DNA from 3 places in the Streptomyces sp. x-80 genome. Region 1 is predicted to be linked to each of the others. Evidence: riboswitches for the same ligand, from Rfam matches in the RefSeq annotation. Region 1 holds a riboswitch; each other region holds the start of a gene.
The links. Region 1 has a riboswitch for cyclic di-AMP ahead of ACLJWH_RS03200 (transglycosylase family protein). Riboswitches for the same ligand answer to the same signal wherever they lie in the genome.
Positions count from the first base shown of each region.

Region 1 (5,642 bases):
GCGGGGATCGCGCTGCCCCTGTTCGCCGCGAGCGGCGCGCACGCCGCCGACTCCACGACCTGGGACCGCGTCGCCCAGTGCGCGAGCGGCGGGGTGTGGAGCGCCGCGGGCAAGGGCTTCTACGGCGGCCTCGGGCTGACCCAGGACCTGTGGGAGGAGTACGGCGGCACGGCGTACGCGTCGAGCCCCGACCTCGCCAGCCGCGCCCAGCAGATAGCGGTGGCCGAGACGATCCTGGACGCCCGCGGGCCCGGCGTCTGGTCGAACTGTGCCGCGGAGGCCGGACTGAAGAAGGACGGCCGCGCGCCCGGTGTCGACCCCGGCAGCGCAAGCCCGTCGCGGCCCGCACCGTCGGGCACGTCGGACCCTTCCGGTAAGTCTGGTAAATCTGGCAAATCCGAGACAGCCGGTTCATCCGGTTCATCCGGTTCATCCGGGTCATCCGGGTCATCCGGGTCTTCTGATTCCGCGGGTTCTTCAGGCCCTTCCGGCGGTCCCTCCCGGGGGCCCTCCGACGGCGCTTCCGACGCGTCGTCGTCACCCTCGTCCCCGCCGTCGTCGTCGGCTCCCGGTGCGCCGGACTCCGCCGGCCCGTCGGACGCCCCGAAGGCGCCGAAGCCCGCCGGTTCGGCGACGCCGGGCGGACCGTCCCGCTCCACCGGCCCGTCGGGCGGCGGGAGCGCGGCGGAGACCGGTGCGCCGCCGGCCGGGACGACCGGTACGGGCAAGCATCGCGGCGGTACGGGCGATGCCGGGGCCGAGCTGGGCACGGGCGTCGCGGGGGAGGTGGACGACGGCGGCAGGTCGGCCGGGCGGCATGCCTCGCGCGGCGGTGACGCGCACCGCGCGGACCCGGTGGCCGGCGACTACACCGTGCGCCCGGGTGACAGCCTGTCAGTCATCGCCGAGCACCATGAGCTGCCCGGCGGATGGCCCGCCCTCTACGACCGCAACGAGCACGTCATCGGTGCCGACGCGGACCTCATTCGGCCCGGCCAGCACCTCGATCTCGGGCATGGAGCAGGTAGTTAGGGAGGCTTTGCCCCTTTTGGCGAAAGTGAGACATGGCTCTCGTTTCGAGGCGCGGTGTCTGACTCGGCCACAGATTCCATACCGGGCCCCACCTGCGGAAACGTAAGCAAGTCGTGATCAAAAATGGTCAACTTGGCTCAGAAGGTGGGGTTTGATCCATCCGGGGGTTCCTGATTACGGTCAGGACCGCTCGCCAAAGCGGGCCCTTCGATCACACGCCGAATCCTGCCGGTGGCCGAAGGACAGTCGACGCGCAAGCGCCGAAGGCAGGAGCGGGGGAACCAAGGTAAGCGCCGGCCCCGCCCGTGAAAGCGGGCCAACCGGCTTGGGGTGAAGCCATGTGTGAAGCACACACGGCCGGGCAACTCACATGGCCCGAACCCGACAGCTCACCTCGTAGGCGTCGGTGAGGAAACGATCGAATGCTGAACAAGGCCAAGCACCGTCGCCCGTCCAAGGCCGTCCGCGTCGCCACGCTCGCCGGCGTCGCCGGTGCCGCGGTGGCCGTCCCGATGATGGGCGCCACCTCCGCCTCGGCCGCCTCGGTCTCCACCTGGGAGAAGGTCGCCCAGTGCGAGTCGAGCGGCAACTGGTCGATCAACACCGGTAACGGCTACTACGGTGGCCTCCAGTTCTCGAACTCCAGCTGGGCCGCCGCGGGTGGCACCAAGTACGCCCCGCGCGCCGACCTGGCCTCCAAGAGCCAGCAGATCGCCGTCGCCGAGAAGCTGCTCGCCATGCAGGGCCCGGGTGCCTGGGGCTGCGCCGGCGCCGGCAACCTGCGCTCCGGTGGCGCGGCCGCCAACGTCGACACCTCCAGCAACACGCAGCACAAGCAGTACAAGAAGCAGGGCACCACCAAGTCCGAGCCCCGCAAGCAGTCGCAGGGCACGACGAAGAGCACCCCCGCCCCGCAGCAGCAGCGGACCTGGACGGCCCCGAAGACGTCCAACAGCACCGGTAACTACACCGTCAAGTCGGGCGACACCCTGGCCAAGATCGCCAAGGCGCACGGCACCAACTGGAAGTCCGTCTACGCCGCGAACAAGTCGGTCATCGGCGGCAACCCGAACCTGATCTTCCCGGGCCAGCAGCTCAGCATCTGAGCCGTCCCCCGCACCGGGAACTCCGAGGACCCCACCGGCTCGTGACGACCGCGGCGGTCCGTGCGTACGGCGGTACGCACGAGCCGCCCGTCCGGGAGCCCCTGGGACCAGCCTTCCGCGAGACCGCCCCGTCCGGCGCGCCATCCCCCCCACGCGCCGCGGCGGGGCTTCGTCGTACCCCGGGGCCGTCCACCCGGCCCGCCCCGTCCCCGCCGCCGGGCCGCCCCTCCGGGCCCGCCCTGACCTCGGCATCTCCCGGCTTTTCCCCGCTCAGCGAACATTGCGCCCATACGTCCTGTGAACTGGGCCTTTGGGCCTCTTTTCGCGGGTTTTCGTCCCACTGAGCGGGCCGACGGCGAGTGAAGGCGCCGGAGGCCGTTAGGCTCGTGCCGGAGAACTCCAGACACTCATGAAGGAGACAACGTGCCGTCCATCGACGTCGTCGTAGCCCGCGAAATTCTCGACTCGCGAGGTAATCCCACGGTCGAGGTCGAGGTCGGCCTCGACGACGGCAGCACGGGCCGGGCCGCCGTCCCGTCCGGCGCCTCGACCGGTGCCTTCGAGGCCATCGAGCTCCGCGACGGTGACCCGAACCGCTACCAGGGCAAGGGCGTGGAGAAGGCCGTACTGGCCGTCATCGAGCAGATCGGCCCGGAGCTCGTCGGCTACGACGCGACCGAGCAGCGGCTGATCGACCAGGCGATGTTCGACCTGGATGCCACCGACAACAAGGGCTCCCTCGGCGCCAACGCGATCCTCGGCGTCTCGCTCGCCGTCGCGCACGCCGCCTCCGAGGCCAGTGACCTCCCGCTGTTCCGCTACCTCGGTGGCCCGAACGCGCACGTCCTGCCCGTTCCGATGATGAACATCCTGAACGGCGGCTCGCACGCCGACTCCAATGTGGACATCCAGGAGTTCATGATCGCCCCGATCGGCGCGGAGTCCTTCTCCGAGGCGCTGCGCTGGGGTGCCGAGGTCTACCACACCCTCAAGAAGGTCCTGAAGGCCCGCGGCCTGTCCACCGGCCTCGGCGACGAGGGCGGCTTCGCCCCGAACCTGGACTCCAACCGCGCCGCCCTGGACCTCATCCTTGAGGCCATCAAGGAAGCCGGTTACGCCCCCGGCCAGGACATCGCGCTCGCGCTGGACGTCGCCGCCTCCGAGTTCTACAAGGACGGCAAGTACCAGTTCGAGGGCAAGGAGCGCTCGGCCGCCGAGATGACGGAGTACTACGAGGGGCTCGTGGCGGACTACCCGCTCGTCTCCATCGAGGACCCGCTGTTCGAGGACGACTGGGCCGGCTGGCACGTCATCACCGAGAAGCTCGGCGCCAAGGTGCAGCTCGTCGGTGACGACCTGTTCGTCACCAACCCCGAGCGGCTGGCCCGTGGCATCGAGGAGAACTCCGCCAACGCGCTGCTGGTGAAGGTCAACCAGATCGGTTCGCTGACCGAGACCCTGGACGCCGTCGAGCTGGCCCAGCGCAACGGCTTCAAGTGCATGATGTCGCACCGCTCCGGCGAGACCGAGGACGTCACCATCGCCGACCTCGCCGTCGCCACCAACTGCGGCCAGATCAAGACCGGCGCCCCGGCCCGCTCCGAGCGCGTCGCCAAGTACAACCAGCTGCTGCGCATCGAGGAGATCCTCGACGACGCCGCGGTCTACGCCGGCCGCTCCGCCTTCCCCCGGTTTCGCTCTGCGAACTGATAGGGCACAGCGCTCTGCGAACTGATTCAGCACAGTGCTCCGCGAACTGATTCAGCACAGTGCTCCGCGAACTGAATCAGTACAAGCAGCACAGCGCCCCGCGAACCGAGCAGGCACGCACCCCGCGAGCTGATCGGCTCAGCGCGGTCGGAGCCAATTGAGGGAGCCGCGGCGCGGCACCTCGAAGCGTCCCCGGCGACGGTCCCGTACCGTTGCCGGGGACGGCTCTGCTTCCGGACGGTTCGGCACCTCGGCACGGAAGCGGACCGGAGCGTAGGTGTCAGGAAGCCGGCCGTCCCGAGGCCCGGCGATCCAGGGGAGGCGATGTGCCCGCGGACCGGTTCTCGACCGCGATCCGGCTCAAGGCGCTCGGTGAGCAGGCCGCGGCCCGCGTCCAGCGCGCCCGGCCGCCCCGCCGCAACCGCCTCACCGGCCGCGCCGCGCTGCTGGCCCTGGTGATGTGCTCGCTGGTCGTCGTCCTCGCCTACCCCATAAGGCAGTACATCTCGCAGCGCTCGGACATCACCGAACAGCGCCGCAAGGCCCAGGAGGCGGGCGAGGCGCTGGACCGGCTGCGTGACCAGAAGGCCCGCTGGCAGGACGCGGAGTACGTTCGGCAGCAGGCCCGCCGGCATCTGCACTACGTCATGCCGGGGGAGACCGGATATATCGTCCAGGACGGTTCCGGCTCCGGTACGGCGCACAAGGGGCCGGAGGCGGCGCAGCGCCCCTGGTACGAGAATCTGTGGGAAGGCACCGATACCGCCGACAAGCGGTAGCCCGTACCGTCACCTGCGTACCGTGGCATGAGTGCGGTCCCGACCGCAGCGCCCGTCCCACCCGCCCGAAACGCCCGCCGCCGCCCCACCGACCTCACCGAAAGCGCACATGGACACCCCCCCTCCCCAGACCGAGCCCACCGAGCCCACCGCCGCGGACATCGCCGCCTTCAAGGAGCAGCTCGGCCGCCCGCCGCGCGGACTGCGCGCCATCGCGCACCGCTGCCCCTGCGGACAGCCGGACGTCGTCGAGACGGCGCCGCGTCTGGAGGACGGCACGCCCTTCCCCACGCTCTACTACCTCACCTGCCCGCGCGCGGCCTCCGCGATCGGCACGCTGGAGGCCAACGGCGTGATGAAGGAGATGACCGAGCGGCTGGCGAGCGACCCGGAGCTGGCCGCCGCCTACCGCGCGGCCCACGAGGACTACCTCCGGCGGCGGGACGCCATCGAGGTGCTCCAGGGCTTCCCGAGCGCGGGCGGGATGCCCGACCGGGTCAAGTGCCTGCACGTCCTGGTCGGCCACTCGCTCGCGGCCGGACCTGGCGTCAACCCGCTCGGCGACGAGGCCCTGGCGATGCTGCCGGAGTGGTGGCAGAAGGGGCCGTGCGTGTCCCCCTGCCAGGACACCGCCGAGGGCCGGGACACCACGGAAGGCCAGGACACCCCCGAAGGAGACGTCAGGTGAAGCGGGTCGCCGCCATCGACTGCGGTACGAACTCCATCCGGCTGCTGGTCGCGGACGTCGATCCGGGCACCGGTGAGCTCCGGGAGCTGGACCGCCGGATGGAGATCGTCCGGCTGGGCCAGGGCGTGGACCGGACCGGGCGGCTGGCCCCCGAGGCGCTGGAGCGGACCTTCGCGGCCTGCCGGGAGTACGCCGCGGTGATCAAGGGCCTGGGCGCCGAGAAGGTCCGCTTCGTGGCGACCTCCGCCTCCCGGGACGCGGAGAACCGCGCGGAGTTCGTCGACGGGGTGCTGGAGATCCTGGGCGTCGAGCCCGAGGTGATCACCG
Region 1 is NZ_JAJPWM010000002.1:116,198-121,839, reverse strand. It holds gene ACLJWH_RS03205 (LysM peptidoglycan-binding domain-containing protein) at 1-1,032, shown strand, start outside; cyclic di-AMP (ydaO/yuaA leader) riboswitch at 1,239-1,450, shown strand; gene ACLJWH_RS03200 (transglycosylase family protein) at 1,455-2,138, shown strand; gene eno (phosphopyruvate hydratase) at 2,562-3,848, shown strand; gene ACLJWH_RS03190 (FtsB family cell division protein) at 4,175-4,627, shown strand; gene ACLJWH_RS03185 (DUF501 domain-containing protein) at 4,737-5,315, shown strand; gene ACLJWH_RS03180 (exopolyphosphatase) at 5,312-5,642, shown strand, end outside.

Region 2 (5,642 bases), on a different contig from region 1:
TCGTGGTGGGTGAAGCGGTGCACATCGCGGTCGGACAGCCGGGGGTAGGGCGCGAAGAAACGGTAGTACTTCGACTCGTCCGAGACCTGTTCGTAGAAGGAGACCAGCCGCTGGGCGTCGTCGGGGGCGATGGGACGGATGCGTGCGGTGCCGCCGTCGCGCAGCACCACGTCGGCTTCCCAGTGGGTCGGGTACGCGGGGTCCGGCGGCGTCTGCATGCGGCCAGGGTACGGCCGGGCACCGACAACCGGCCCGGTATGTACGCTCGGGGGCGGAGCAGTCCGCGGGTGGCGTGCGGACGGGTGCGGGTGCCGGCCGGGCCCGCGGGAACCCGCCCGGGACGAATGGCGGGAAGGTCGGGACGAAAGGCCGCCCGAGCACTCCGGACAGCGTGAGAGACTGGTCTAGACAACAGTCACGACTTGAAGGGCAACACCATGGCTGAGCGCCGCGTCAATGTCGGGTGGGCCGAGGGCCTGCACGCCCGCCCCGCCTCGATCTTCGTCCGTGCGGCCACGGCGGCCGGCGTCCCGATGACGATCGCCAAGGCCGACGGCAACCCGGTCAACGCGGCCTCCATGCTCGCGGTCCTGGGCCTCGGCGCGCAGGGCGGCGAGGAGATCGTGCTGGCCTCCGACGCCGAGGGCGCCGACGCCGCGCTCGACCGCCTGGCGAAGCTCGTCTCCGAGGGCCTCGACGAGCTCCCCGAGACCGTCTGAGTCCGTCGGGACCTCCGCATCCGCGGCCCCGTCGCGGCGACCGGTACCCGGGCGCCGCGACGGGGCCGTTGCGCACTGTCCGCCTGGCGGGACGCCGGGCGGACCCCCGAACCGGACTTCGGGCGCGCTTTCTTCCGCGGGCGCGCTTTCTCCGTCACGGAACGGATTCTCCGCTTTTCTTGGCTTTCCGTGGATTTCCGTGCGGACATGAATTTTCCGCGCGGGCACGGACCAGCCACACGGACGAGAATCCCCGGTACGGGAATTCAGCCGGCACCGGACACATCCGGAAATCGACGGCCCCGAATATGCGGAGCGCCGAACAACCGGTGCCCGATTCCCGTATCAGCGAGTAACCGCACCACCATGAACAGCCGCATTGCCGCGTCGCCGCATGCGAGCGCGCCGCATACGTGGTGCCCTCGCCCGCCGCTCCCGCGCGCCTCCCCCACTGTCTACGCGGTGATTGTTAAGGCCGGGCACGCGCCGTGTTGACGGGCTGTTTCACTTCCCTCACCGCCACCGCGGCGGGGCGTCGCAGCCGGTGTACCGGGCGGCCGCGCTCGATATGAGCGGCCATCAGGGCACGAGCCCGTTCGGCGTCACCCCGGGCCACCGCGTCCAGCACCGCGCCGTGTTCGTCCCACGACTCCGCGGCCCGCAGCGGGAGTTCCACCGCGTACATCCACTCGATCTTCCGCCGCAACTGGGTCAGCAGCGCCGCCAGACCGGGGCTGTCGGCCGCCCGGCCGAGCGTCTCGTGGAACCAGTCGTCCAGTTGGCACAGCTCAGCGGCATGGCCGTGCCGGGCCCGCTCACGCCCCAGCCGCACCAGGCCGCGCAGCACCTTGAGGTGGGCCGGACTGCGGCGGGCGGCCGCGCGGGCCGCGCCCAGCGGCTCCAGCAGGGCGTGCACGTCCAGGAGGTCGGCGGCCTCCTGGTCGGTCGGCTCGGCGACGCAGGAACCCGCGTGGCGGCGGGTGGTGACGAAACCCTCGGACTGGAGGGTGCGCAGCGCTTCCCTCACCGGAACCCGGGAGACGCCGTAGCGGGCCGCCAGGAATTCCTCGACCAGCCGGCTCCCCGGCGCCAGCGCACCGGAGACGATGTCCTCGCGAATCGCCGTACACACCGCATGCGCGGAAATCTGGCCTCGCATCGTCCGTGCCTCCGCCGTAATCACCTGGAAATTCCGCCGAGCGGCTTTTCCGTGACTCTATTCGACCGGGACGGCTTTCCGGCAGGGTCCGGGTATTCATGGATATTTTTTGGCCACGGGTGCGGACCGGGCGGGCCGTCGGGGGCCGGATACGCCGCGAGCCCCGGCCGTCGGGGCCAGGGCTCGGGGAGGGGACGAGGGCGGGTCAGACGTTGACGCCGTGCGCGCGGAGGTAGGCGATCGGGTCGATGTCCGAGCCGTAGTCGGGCGATGTGCGGGCCTCGAAGTGGAGGTGCGGCCCGGTGACGTTGCCGGTGGCGCCGGAGAGGCCGATCTGCTGGCCCCTGGTGACGGTCTGGCCGACCGAGACCGCGAAGGACGACAGGTGGCCGTACTGGGTGTACGTACCGTCGGCCATCTTGATCACGATGTTGTTGCCGTACGCGCCGCCCGAGCCCGCCTCGACGACGGTGCCCGCGCCGACGGCGTGGACGGACGTGCCGGTGCCGGCGTGGAAGTCGATACCGGTGTGGCTGCCGGAGGACCACAGGCTGCTGGACGCCTTGTACCCGGTGGAGACGTAGGAACCGTCCACGGGGGCGACGAAGGTGTTGAGGCGCTTGCGCTCCTCCTCGCGGGCGGCGCGCTCCTTGGCCTCGCGCTCCTCCTTGGCCTTCGCCTCGGCCTTCTTCTTGGCCTCCTCGGCCCGCTGCTTGGCCTGTTCGGCCAGCTTCGCCGCCTCGGCCTCGGCCTTCACCTGCGCGGCGGCGGCCTCGGCGACCGCCTCCTGCGCGTCGGCCTGCGCCTCGACGTGGTCGGCGATTTCGTCACCCATCACGACGGCCTGCCGCAGGGCACCGTCGTGGGCACGCGCCCCGTCCGTGGCGGCCATCGCGGGCGAGGCCACGGAGGCGACGACGCCGCCCGCCGCGAGGGTCGCTATACCGGCGAGGTTGCGGGTCGTACGGGCGCTGCGGCTCGCACGGCGGTGCTTCCCGGTGGCACGGGTGAACGCCATCTGCTGGCTTGTCCTTTCCTTCCTTCTCGCCTACCGGGTTAGCTGACGGGTTCGGAGCAGGAAGGTCTCCTACGAACTCCTCCGGAGAGGGGCCCGATTCACCCCAGGGACATATGGGTCCCCGGCTCCCCTGGCTCGCGCCGTACGGGGACTCGGCGATCGCTGTCCGGTGCTGCGGTTGCGGCGTACGTCTGGCGGACAGCGGGACCGACGCTAGAGGGGGCAACTTTCAATCGGCAAACAGAACCGGCAGTTTGTGCGGTACGCCACACCCACGCCGTACAACCAGCCACAATAATCTGGACATAAAGGGGATCCCGCGGCGGACGAACGCCACGGGATCCCCTTGTGCGATACGGACTTCGCCTGCGCGGCGGCGGCCCGGCCGGTCAGCCGGTGACGACCGTCACCTCGCCGATACCCAGCTCCTTGACCGGCTCGACGATCTCCGCCGCGTCACCGACCAGAATCGTCACCAGCCGGTCCACGGGGAAGGCGTTGACGGCCGCGGCGGTCGCCTCGACCGTGCCGGTCTCCACGAGCCGGGCGTACAACTGCGCCTGGAAGTCGTCCGGGAGGTGCTGCTCCACCTGGTCGGCGAGGGTGCCCGCGACGGCCGCCGCGGTCTCGTACTTCAACGGTGCGACGCCGACGAGGTTCTGCACGGCGACATCGCGCTCGGCGTCCGTGAGCCCCTCGGCCGCCAGGGTGCGCAGCACCCGCCACAGGTCGTCCAGCGCCGGACCGGTGGAGGCGGTGTCCACCGACCCGCTGATGGCGAGCATCGCGGCGCCGGTGCCGTCCGCGTCGGAGCGCAGCACCTGGCCGAAGGCGCGCACCCCGTAGGTGTAGCCCTTCTCCTCGCGCAGCACGCGGTCCAGCCGGGAGGTGAGGGTGCCGCCCAGGCAGTACGTCCCGAGGACCTGCGCGGGCCAGACGCGGTCGTGCCGGTCGGCGCCGATGCGGCCGATGAGCAGCTGCGTCTGGACGGCGCCGGGGCGGTCCACGATCAGCACGCGGCCGGTGTCGTCGGCGGTGATCGGCGCGGCGGACACCGGTTCGCCGGCGGTGCCGGTCCAGACGCCGAGGGTGCCGGCGAGCGCCGCGTCCAGGTCGATACCGGTGAAGTCACCGACGATGACGGCGGTGGCCGTGGCGGGCCGCACATGGGCGTCGTAGAAGGCCCGGACGGCCGCCGCGTCGATCCGCCCGACGGTCTCCTCGGTGCCCTGTCGGGGCCGGGACATCCGGGACGTGGCCGGGAAGAGCTCCTTCGACAGCGCCATCGCGGCGCGCCGGGCGGGGTTGGCGAGCTCGTGCGGGATCTCGTCGAGGCGGTTGCGGACCAGCCGCTCGATCTCGCCGTCCGGGAAGGCGGGGGCGCGCAGCGCGTCGGCGAGCAGGCCGAGCGCACGGGTCAGCCGGGAGGCCGGCACCTCCAGGGAGACCCGCAGACCGGGGTGGTCGGCGTGCGCGTCCAGGGTGGCGCCGCAGCGCTCCAGCTCGGCGGCGAACTCCTCCGCGTCGTGCTTGTCGGTGCCCTCGGACAGGCCGCGCGCCATGATCGTGGCGACGCCGTCCAGCCCCTCGGGCTCGGCCGCCAGGGGCGCGACGAGGTTCATCTCGACGGCGACGACCTGCTGGCCGGGGCGGTGGCTGCGCAGGACGGTGAGGCCATTGGCCAGCCGGCCGCGCTCAGGGGCCGGGAAGGCCCACGGCTTGGGTGCGCCGCTCTGCGGCTGCGGGTGGAAGTCCATGGTGCTCTCGGTGGAATCTGCGCTGGTAACGGCGTCGCTCACCGGGCCGCCTCCTCTTCCTCGTTGTCGGTGGCGCTGTCGGTGGCGTTGTCGGCAGCCTCGTCGGCGGGCTCGGTGGGCTCGTACACGAGCACCGCGCGGTTGTCGGGGCGCAGCCGGGCCTGGGCGACCGCCTGCACCTCCTGCGGGGTGATCTCCAGGACCCGCCGCACGGCCGTCAGGGCGAGCTGCGGATCGCCGAACAGGACGGCGAACCGGCAGAGTTCGTCGGCCCGGCCGCTGACCGTCGCGAGCCGGTCCAGCCACTCGCGCTCCAACTGGGCCTGCGCACGCTCCATCTCCTCCGGGGTGGGCCCCTCGGCGGCGAAGCGGGCCAGCTCCTCGTCGATGGCGCTCTCGATGCCCGGGACCTCCACGCCGCCGGACGTCTTGACGTCCAGCCAGCCGAGGGACGGCGCGCCGGCCAGCCGCAGCAGGCCGAAGCCGGCCGCGACGGCGCTGCGGTCGCGGCGCACCAGCCGGTTGTAGAGGCGGGAGGACTCGCCGCCGCCCAGGACGGTCAGTGCGAGGTCCGCGGCGTCCGCCTCGCGAGTGCCGTCGTGCGGCAGGCGGTAGGCCGCCATCAGGGCGCGGGAGGGGACCTCCTCCTGGACGACCTCGCGCAGTTCGCCGCCGATGATCTCGGGCAGCGTGCCGTCCCGCGGCGGCCGCTTGCCGTCGTGCGAGGGGATCGAGCCGAAGTACTTCTCCACCCAGGCGAGCGTCTGCCCGGGGTCGATGTCGCCGACGATCGACAGGACGGCGTTGTTGGGCGCGTAGTACGTACGGAAGAACGCCCGCGCGTCCTCCAGGGAGGCCGCGTCGAGGTCGGCCATCGACCCGATGGGCGTGTGGTGGTACGGATGGCCCTCCGGGTAGGCCATAGCCGTCAGGCGCTCGAAGGCCGTGCCGTAGGGGACGTTGTCGTAGCGCTGGCGGCGCTCGTTCTT
Region 2 is NZ_JAJPWM010000018.1:83,340-88,981, forward strand. It holds gene ACLJWH_RS30795 (GNAT family N-acetyltransferase) at 1-218, opposite strand, end outside; gene ACLJWH_RS30800 (HPr family phosphocarrier protein) at 438-719, shown strand; gene ACLJWH_RS30805 (GntR family transcriptional regulator) at 1,189-1,878, opposite strand; gene ACLJWH_RS30810 (M23 family metallopeptidase) at 2,084-2,896, opposite strand; cyclic di-AMP (ydaO/yuaA leader) riboswitch at 2,909-3,064, opposite strand; gene ACLJWH_RS30815 (M16 family metallopeptidase) at 3,286-4,653, opposite strand; gene ACLJWH_RS30820 (M16 family metallopeptidase) at 4,692-5,642, opposite strand, start outside.
Region 2: another riboswitch for cyclic di-AMP. It lies ahead of ACLJWH_RS30810 (M23 family metallopeptidase); the one in region 1 lies ahead of ACLJWH_RS03200 (transglycosylase family protein).

Region 3 (5,642 bases), on a different contig from region 1:
GACTCGTCGTCGAAGTGGGTGTAGTACAGGTCGATGTAGTCCGTGCGCAGCCGAGTCAGGGAGGCGTCCACGGCGCGCTTGATCGTGGCGGCGGACAGGCCCTTGAGGTCCGGGTGGGCACCGACCTTGGTGGCGATGACGACGTCGGCACGGTTGCCGCGCGCGGCCAGCCAGTTGCCGATGACGGTCTCGGACTCGCCGCCCTTGTTGCCCGGTACCCAGGCCGAATAGACGTCGGCGGTGTCGATGAAGTTGCCGCCGCCCGCCACGTACGCGTCGAGAACGGCGAAGGACTCGGTTTCGTCCGCGGTCCAGCCGAAGACGTTGCCGCCGAGGCAGAGCGGGGAGACGGAGAGCGAGCCGAGGGGCTTCTGTGTCGCGGTCATACGCGGTTTCAGCGTGGCCCGGAGAGGAGTTATTCCGAGGGAGGGGGGAAGGGAGGGCCAATTACTCCGGTTGGGTGGTTCGTTCGGGTGTGGGCTGAGGAGTGCGGAGTGAGGAGTGTGGGGTGTGGGGTTCGGTGCGCTGGGTGCGAGGCGTCGGGCATGGGGCCCGTTCGGGTTCAGATGTTCAGGCCGCGGTCACGGAACCAGGACGTGGGGTCGATCGGGCTGCCGGCGTCCGGGCGGACCTCCAGGTGGAGGTGGGGGCCGGTGACGTTGCCGGTGGCGCCGACGCGGCCGATGACGTCGCCGGTGGTGACCTTGCCGGAGGTCTTCACCATGGAGGACAGATGGCAGAACCAGAGTTCGGTGCCGTCGTCGAGGGTGAGGACGATGCGGTAACCGTACGAACCGGCCCAGCCCGCCTGGGTGATGGTGCCGGAGTGAACCGCTCTGACGGGAGTGCCGGTCGGTGCGGCGAAGTCCTGCCCGGTGTGGTTCGCCGCCCAGCGGTCGCCGACCTGGCCGAAGCCGGCGGTGAGGGTGTAGGAGGAGACGGGGACGACGAAGTTCTTCGCCAGTTCGGCGAGGCGCGCGGCCTCCGCCTTCTCGCGGGCCGCTGCCTCCTCCTGCCGCTTGGCCTCCAGCGCCGCCGCCTTCTTGGCCGCCGCGGCCTGCTCGGCCTTCGCCTGGTGCGCGGCCGCGTCCCGCTCGGCCTGCTGCACGGCGGCCCGCTCCGCGGCTTCGCGCGCTTCCTGCTCCGCCGTGCCCTGCTGCGTATCGGCCTGCTGCAAGATGCGGCTGCGCAGCGCCTCGCCCGCGCCCTGGCCCTGCCCCGGAGCGGCCTCGTCCGGGCTGAGACCGGCTTGGACGAGGACGGAGCTGGTGTCCGCATCCGTCTTCGCATCCGTCTTCGCGTCTGTCTTCGCGGCTGTCTTCGCGCCCACGCCCACGCCGGCGTTCGCGTTCGCGTTCGCGTCCGCGTTCGCGGAGTTTGTCGTGCCGTCCGACGACATGAGGGCGCCGATACCCGGGAGGGAGGCGGGGTCCGGCAGCTTGTCGACGATGTCCTCGGCGATGCCGCCCAGGTCGGGCAGGTCGGGCAGGTCGGGCATGGAGATCGGAAGCGGCGGCTTGTCCTCGGCCGACGCCATCCCGCCCGCGCCGACCGCCGCGATGACGCCGACGCCCAGGACCGTACCGCCGCGGGCGAACCCGCTGCTGCGCTGCTTTCCGACCCGGTGCTTGCCACGGACCGTACGGATGGATTCCTCGGCGGGATTCCACTCGTCCCACGGTCCGTCGCCATCGCCGTCGCCAACGCCAACGGCATCGACGGTGCCACCGCCGATGACGGTGGCGTCACGGCTGACGGTGCCGTCGCCATTGGCGCCAGTGCCACGGTCGCCGCCCGTCCGTCCGCCCCCGGCTATCCGTCCGTCGCCGTTCCCCAGCCCAGCGCCGCCGCGATCGCCCGCACCGCCGTACGCACGGCCGGGATCACGGCCGCCGATGCGGCTGTCGGCACGGCTGTCGATGCTGCTGTCGACACGGCGGTCGTCGATACGGCTGCGGCCAACCCCACGACTGTCGCCGAGGCCATCCCTACGGACATCGGACGGGCCGGCCATACGGGCATCGAAGGGGCCGGCGAACGGGCCGTCAGTGGGGCCGCGGTCAGCGAGGTCGTAGGCGGTCGGAACCTCGGAGGCAGAGCTGTTGGACGCCACGGGGGCGCACTCCTTTCCTTCCCTCTCGCCTACCGGGTTAGCTGACGGGTTCGGAGCAGGAAGGTCTCCTACGGGCGCCCGCTGGCGGGAGGCGTCCGATTCACCCCAAGGTGGTGGTTCCCCGGTTCCCTCGGCGCGTTCCGTACACATCGACGCGGTGCTCTGTGCTGCTGTGTGGTGCTGTCCGACGTGCGGTACTGAGGTGCCTGGACGCGTCTGACGTGCCTGAAGTGCGCTTGCGGGATTCGGCGTCGGCGCGCGGGGCCGCCTCTTGCGACGGCTGAAACGACCGCGCTCCGTTATCGGACAGTAATAGAGACGGCGGCCGATTTCCAAGCGTTCCCCCGAATCCGCACCGACTTCAGGTCGGTTCTGGCCTGGACTTTTTCACCCATGAAGGCGTCAAACCGGGCGAGTTGACCGGACGTCGGCAAACGAACCTTCGACGATTGTGCGCCAGTCGTTATGCAGAGGGGTGCACGATGGCTACGGAGCGTAAGAGCGCTACGGTCTGATCATGGTCGTCAACGTCGTGAACGTCGTCAACAACGCGCAGACAGTTGCGGATCGGTACCGGGACTTCTCCTGGCGGCAGGCTCGGGGACGGTCCGAGGCCCACGAGGAACTGACCGCACGTATAAGCCAGGACCCGGAATTCTGCGATCTGCTGTCGGGGTCGCTGCCCGCCGGCAACAAGCAGCAGCCGAACCTCCTCCTCGCCGCCGTCCGCTATCTCGACGGTCCGCACGCCGAACAGGGCCCGCGCGGCGAGTCGGCGTACGGGCGCTGGCGCGAGTGGACGATCCGGCACTGGGACGAGGTCCGGACGGTGATCATGCGGCGCGCCACCCAGACCAACGAACCGGGCCGCTGCGCCACGCTGCTGCCGCTGCTCGCCCGCCTCCCGCAGCCGCTCGCGCTGCTGGAGGTCGGCGCGTCGGCGGGCTTGTGCCTGTACCCCGACCGCTATCGGTACCGGTACCGGAACGCCGGGGCCGCGGGGACCGGGACGGAGGTGGGGGCGCCGGAGAACCCGGTGACGTTCGAGTGCCGGACGAGCCGGGAGGCCGGAGCGGCGGAGCCGACGGTCCCGGCTCCCGGGGCGGCGGGCGCTCTCCCCGAGATCGTCTGGCGAGCGGGCATCGACCTGAACCCGCTCGATCCGGCCGCCGAACCCGACGACCTCCGCTGGCTGCACGCCCTCCTCTGGCCGGGCGACCCGGACCGGGCGGCGCGGCTCTCGGCCGCCGTCGAAGCGGTACGGCCGGTGCCCCGCCCGCGGATGGTGCGCGGCGATCTGGTCGAGGAGCTGCCCGCCCTCGCCGCCGAGGCCCCGCCGGAGGCGACCCTCGTCGTCTTCCACACCTCCGTGCTCACCTATCTCCCGCTCGACCGCCGCGAGGAGTTCGCCCGGCTCGTACGGTCGCTTCTCGCGGAGCGGCCGGGCCCCGGTCACTGGATCTCCAACGAGCACCACAGCGTCCTGCCGTGGATCACCACTCCGGCGCACGAGGCGCTGCGCCCCGAGGACGGACAGCCGCTGACCCTCGCGCTGGACGAGCGCCCGGTCGCCCTCACCGGCCAGCACGGCGAGCACCTGCACTGGCTCCGGGAGCCGGCAGCCGGCGGGTGAGCCGCGGCGGCGGTCCGCACGTCCGGGCCGGGCCGGGCCACGGTCACGGTCACGTACAACCTTCCCGTCACGTACGACCCTCCCGTCACGCACGCCCCACCTCACATACGCCCCGCCTCACATACGCCCCTGCGCCACCCTCCGTCCCCTACGCCCCCAGCGGCCGCCGCACCGCCAGCAGGGCCATATCGTCCGCCGACGCCCCGCCCGAATGCCGGGCGACGTCCTCGACCAGCGCGTCCAGGAGGTCGTCCGGCCCGGTGAAGTGGCGGCCGCGCAGCCGGGCCGCCGGATCGTAGAACTCCCCCGTCCGGTCCCGTGCCTCCGTCACCCCGTCCGTGAACAGCAGCAACATGGACCCGGCCGGGAAGAACGTCTCGTCCGCCCGGTCCGGCCACCCCGCCACCTCGCTCATCCCCAGCGGCAACGCGGGCGATGCCGGGGTCAGCTCGCACAGCCCGCCGTCCGGACCGATCAGCAGCGGGGCCGGGTGGCCGCGGTTGAGGACGCGCAGTGCGGCGCGCTCATCGGCGGGGACCTCCGCGAGCACGGCCGTGGTGAACCCTTCGAACTGGTCGATGCCCTCGCGCCGCCCGCCCTCCCGCTGGAGCGCCCGTTCCAGCCGGCCCGCCACCGCCTCCAGGGTGGCCTCCTGCTCCGCCGCCTCCCGGAAGGCACCGATGACGACCACCGCGGCCTCCACCGCCTCCAGCCCCTTGCCCCGTACATCGCCGACGATCATCCGTACGCCGTGCGGGGTGTCCTGGACCGCGTAGAGATCACCGCCGATCCGGGCGTCCGCCCGCGCCGCCACATAGCGCGCGCCGACCGCGAGCGGGCCGATCCGGGCGGGTGGCGTGGGCAGCAGGGCCCGCTGGGCGGCCTCCGAGACGTCCCGTACGGACGCCAGCTGGGCATCGCTGAGGCGTACGACCCGGTTGATGCCGAGCGCCAGTACGGCGACGACGAAGACCGTGGAGGCTTCGGCGACGGTCTCGTTCACCGTCGCCCCACGGTGGTACGTGACGACCCAGAGCTCGCCCGCGACGGCGGCGACGGCCGTGATGGCGGTGGTACGCAGGGAGTAGAGGGGCGCCGCGACCAGGGGGGCGGCGGAGAAGAACGGCGAGGCCGTGTAGCGGGGCGGGGTCCCGATGTCGAAGAGGAGGCCGGCGGCGATCAGGAGGACGGGGAGCCAGCGCGCCAGCCGGCGGCCGAGCGGGGACATCCGGGCATGCCGCGCCTTCCGTTCCCGATCGCCGATACGGTATTTGCCGCCTCGAAGCATCCGCACCGGCCTCTTCCCGCTCCCGCCCGTCCGCCGGGACATCGTCGTCCAGCGACACCGTCATTGAGGAAACCGTTGTGCCATGGGGCCGGCCCTGACTCCGTATCCGGATACGGAGCCGTACCCGGATACGGCTCCGGGTCCGCGCCGCCGGGCGGCACCCTCGACCTCCCAAGGCTTTCCGGTACGGGGCCGCGCGGCGAATCCTCATGGGCCGGACGGGTCACGGGGAGGGCGTGGCGGGTGAACCGGGTGAGTCGGGTGAACCCGGGGGAGTCAGAGGGAACCGGGGGAGTCAGGGGGAACCGGGTGCGGCGGGCCGGTCCGGCAGGGTGGCCGCACCACCGGCGGCGCGCCCGCCCTCGCACTGCCCCACCGTGGCGCGCGCATGCGCGAGGAACCGAGGCGTCAGCGGATGTGCGTGGTGCCGGGGAAAGACGATGTGCAGCGGCACCGGCGGCGCGTCGGGTATCGCTACAAAAGAGACGAACGGGTGGATGTGCCGTCGGCCGATGGACTCGGGGACGACGCCGACGCCACGGTTTCCGGCCACGGCCTCCAGCCAGTCGTCGAAGTTCTCGCAGTACGCGGCGACTTCGGGCCGCGCG
Region 3 is NZ_JAJPWM010000010.1:314,928-320,569, reverse strand. It holds gene ACLJWH_RS22380 (aldo/keto reductase) at 1-386, opposite strand, end outside; gene ACLJWH_RS22375 (M23 family metallopeptidase) at 563-1,735, opposite strand; cyclic di-AMP (ydaO/yuaA leader) riboswitch at 2,125-2,259, opposite strand; gene ACLJWH_RS22370 (DUF2332 family protein) at 2,631-3,746, shown strand; gene ACLJWH_RS22365 (PP2C family protein-serine/threonine phosphatase) at 3,895-4,974, opposite strand; gene ACLJWH_RS22360 (LysR family transcriptional regulator) at 5,330-5,642, opposite strand, start outside.
Region 3: another riboswitch for cyclic di-AMP. It lies ahead of ACLJWH_RS22375 (M23 family metallopeptidase); the one in region 1 lies ahead of ACLJWH_RS03200 (transglycosylase family protein).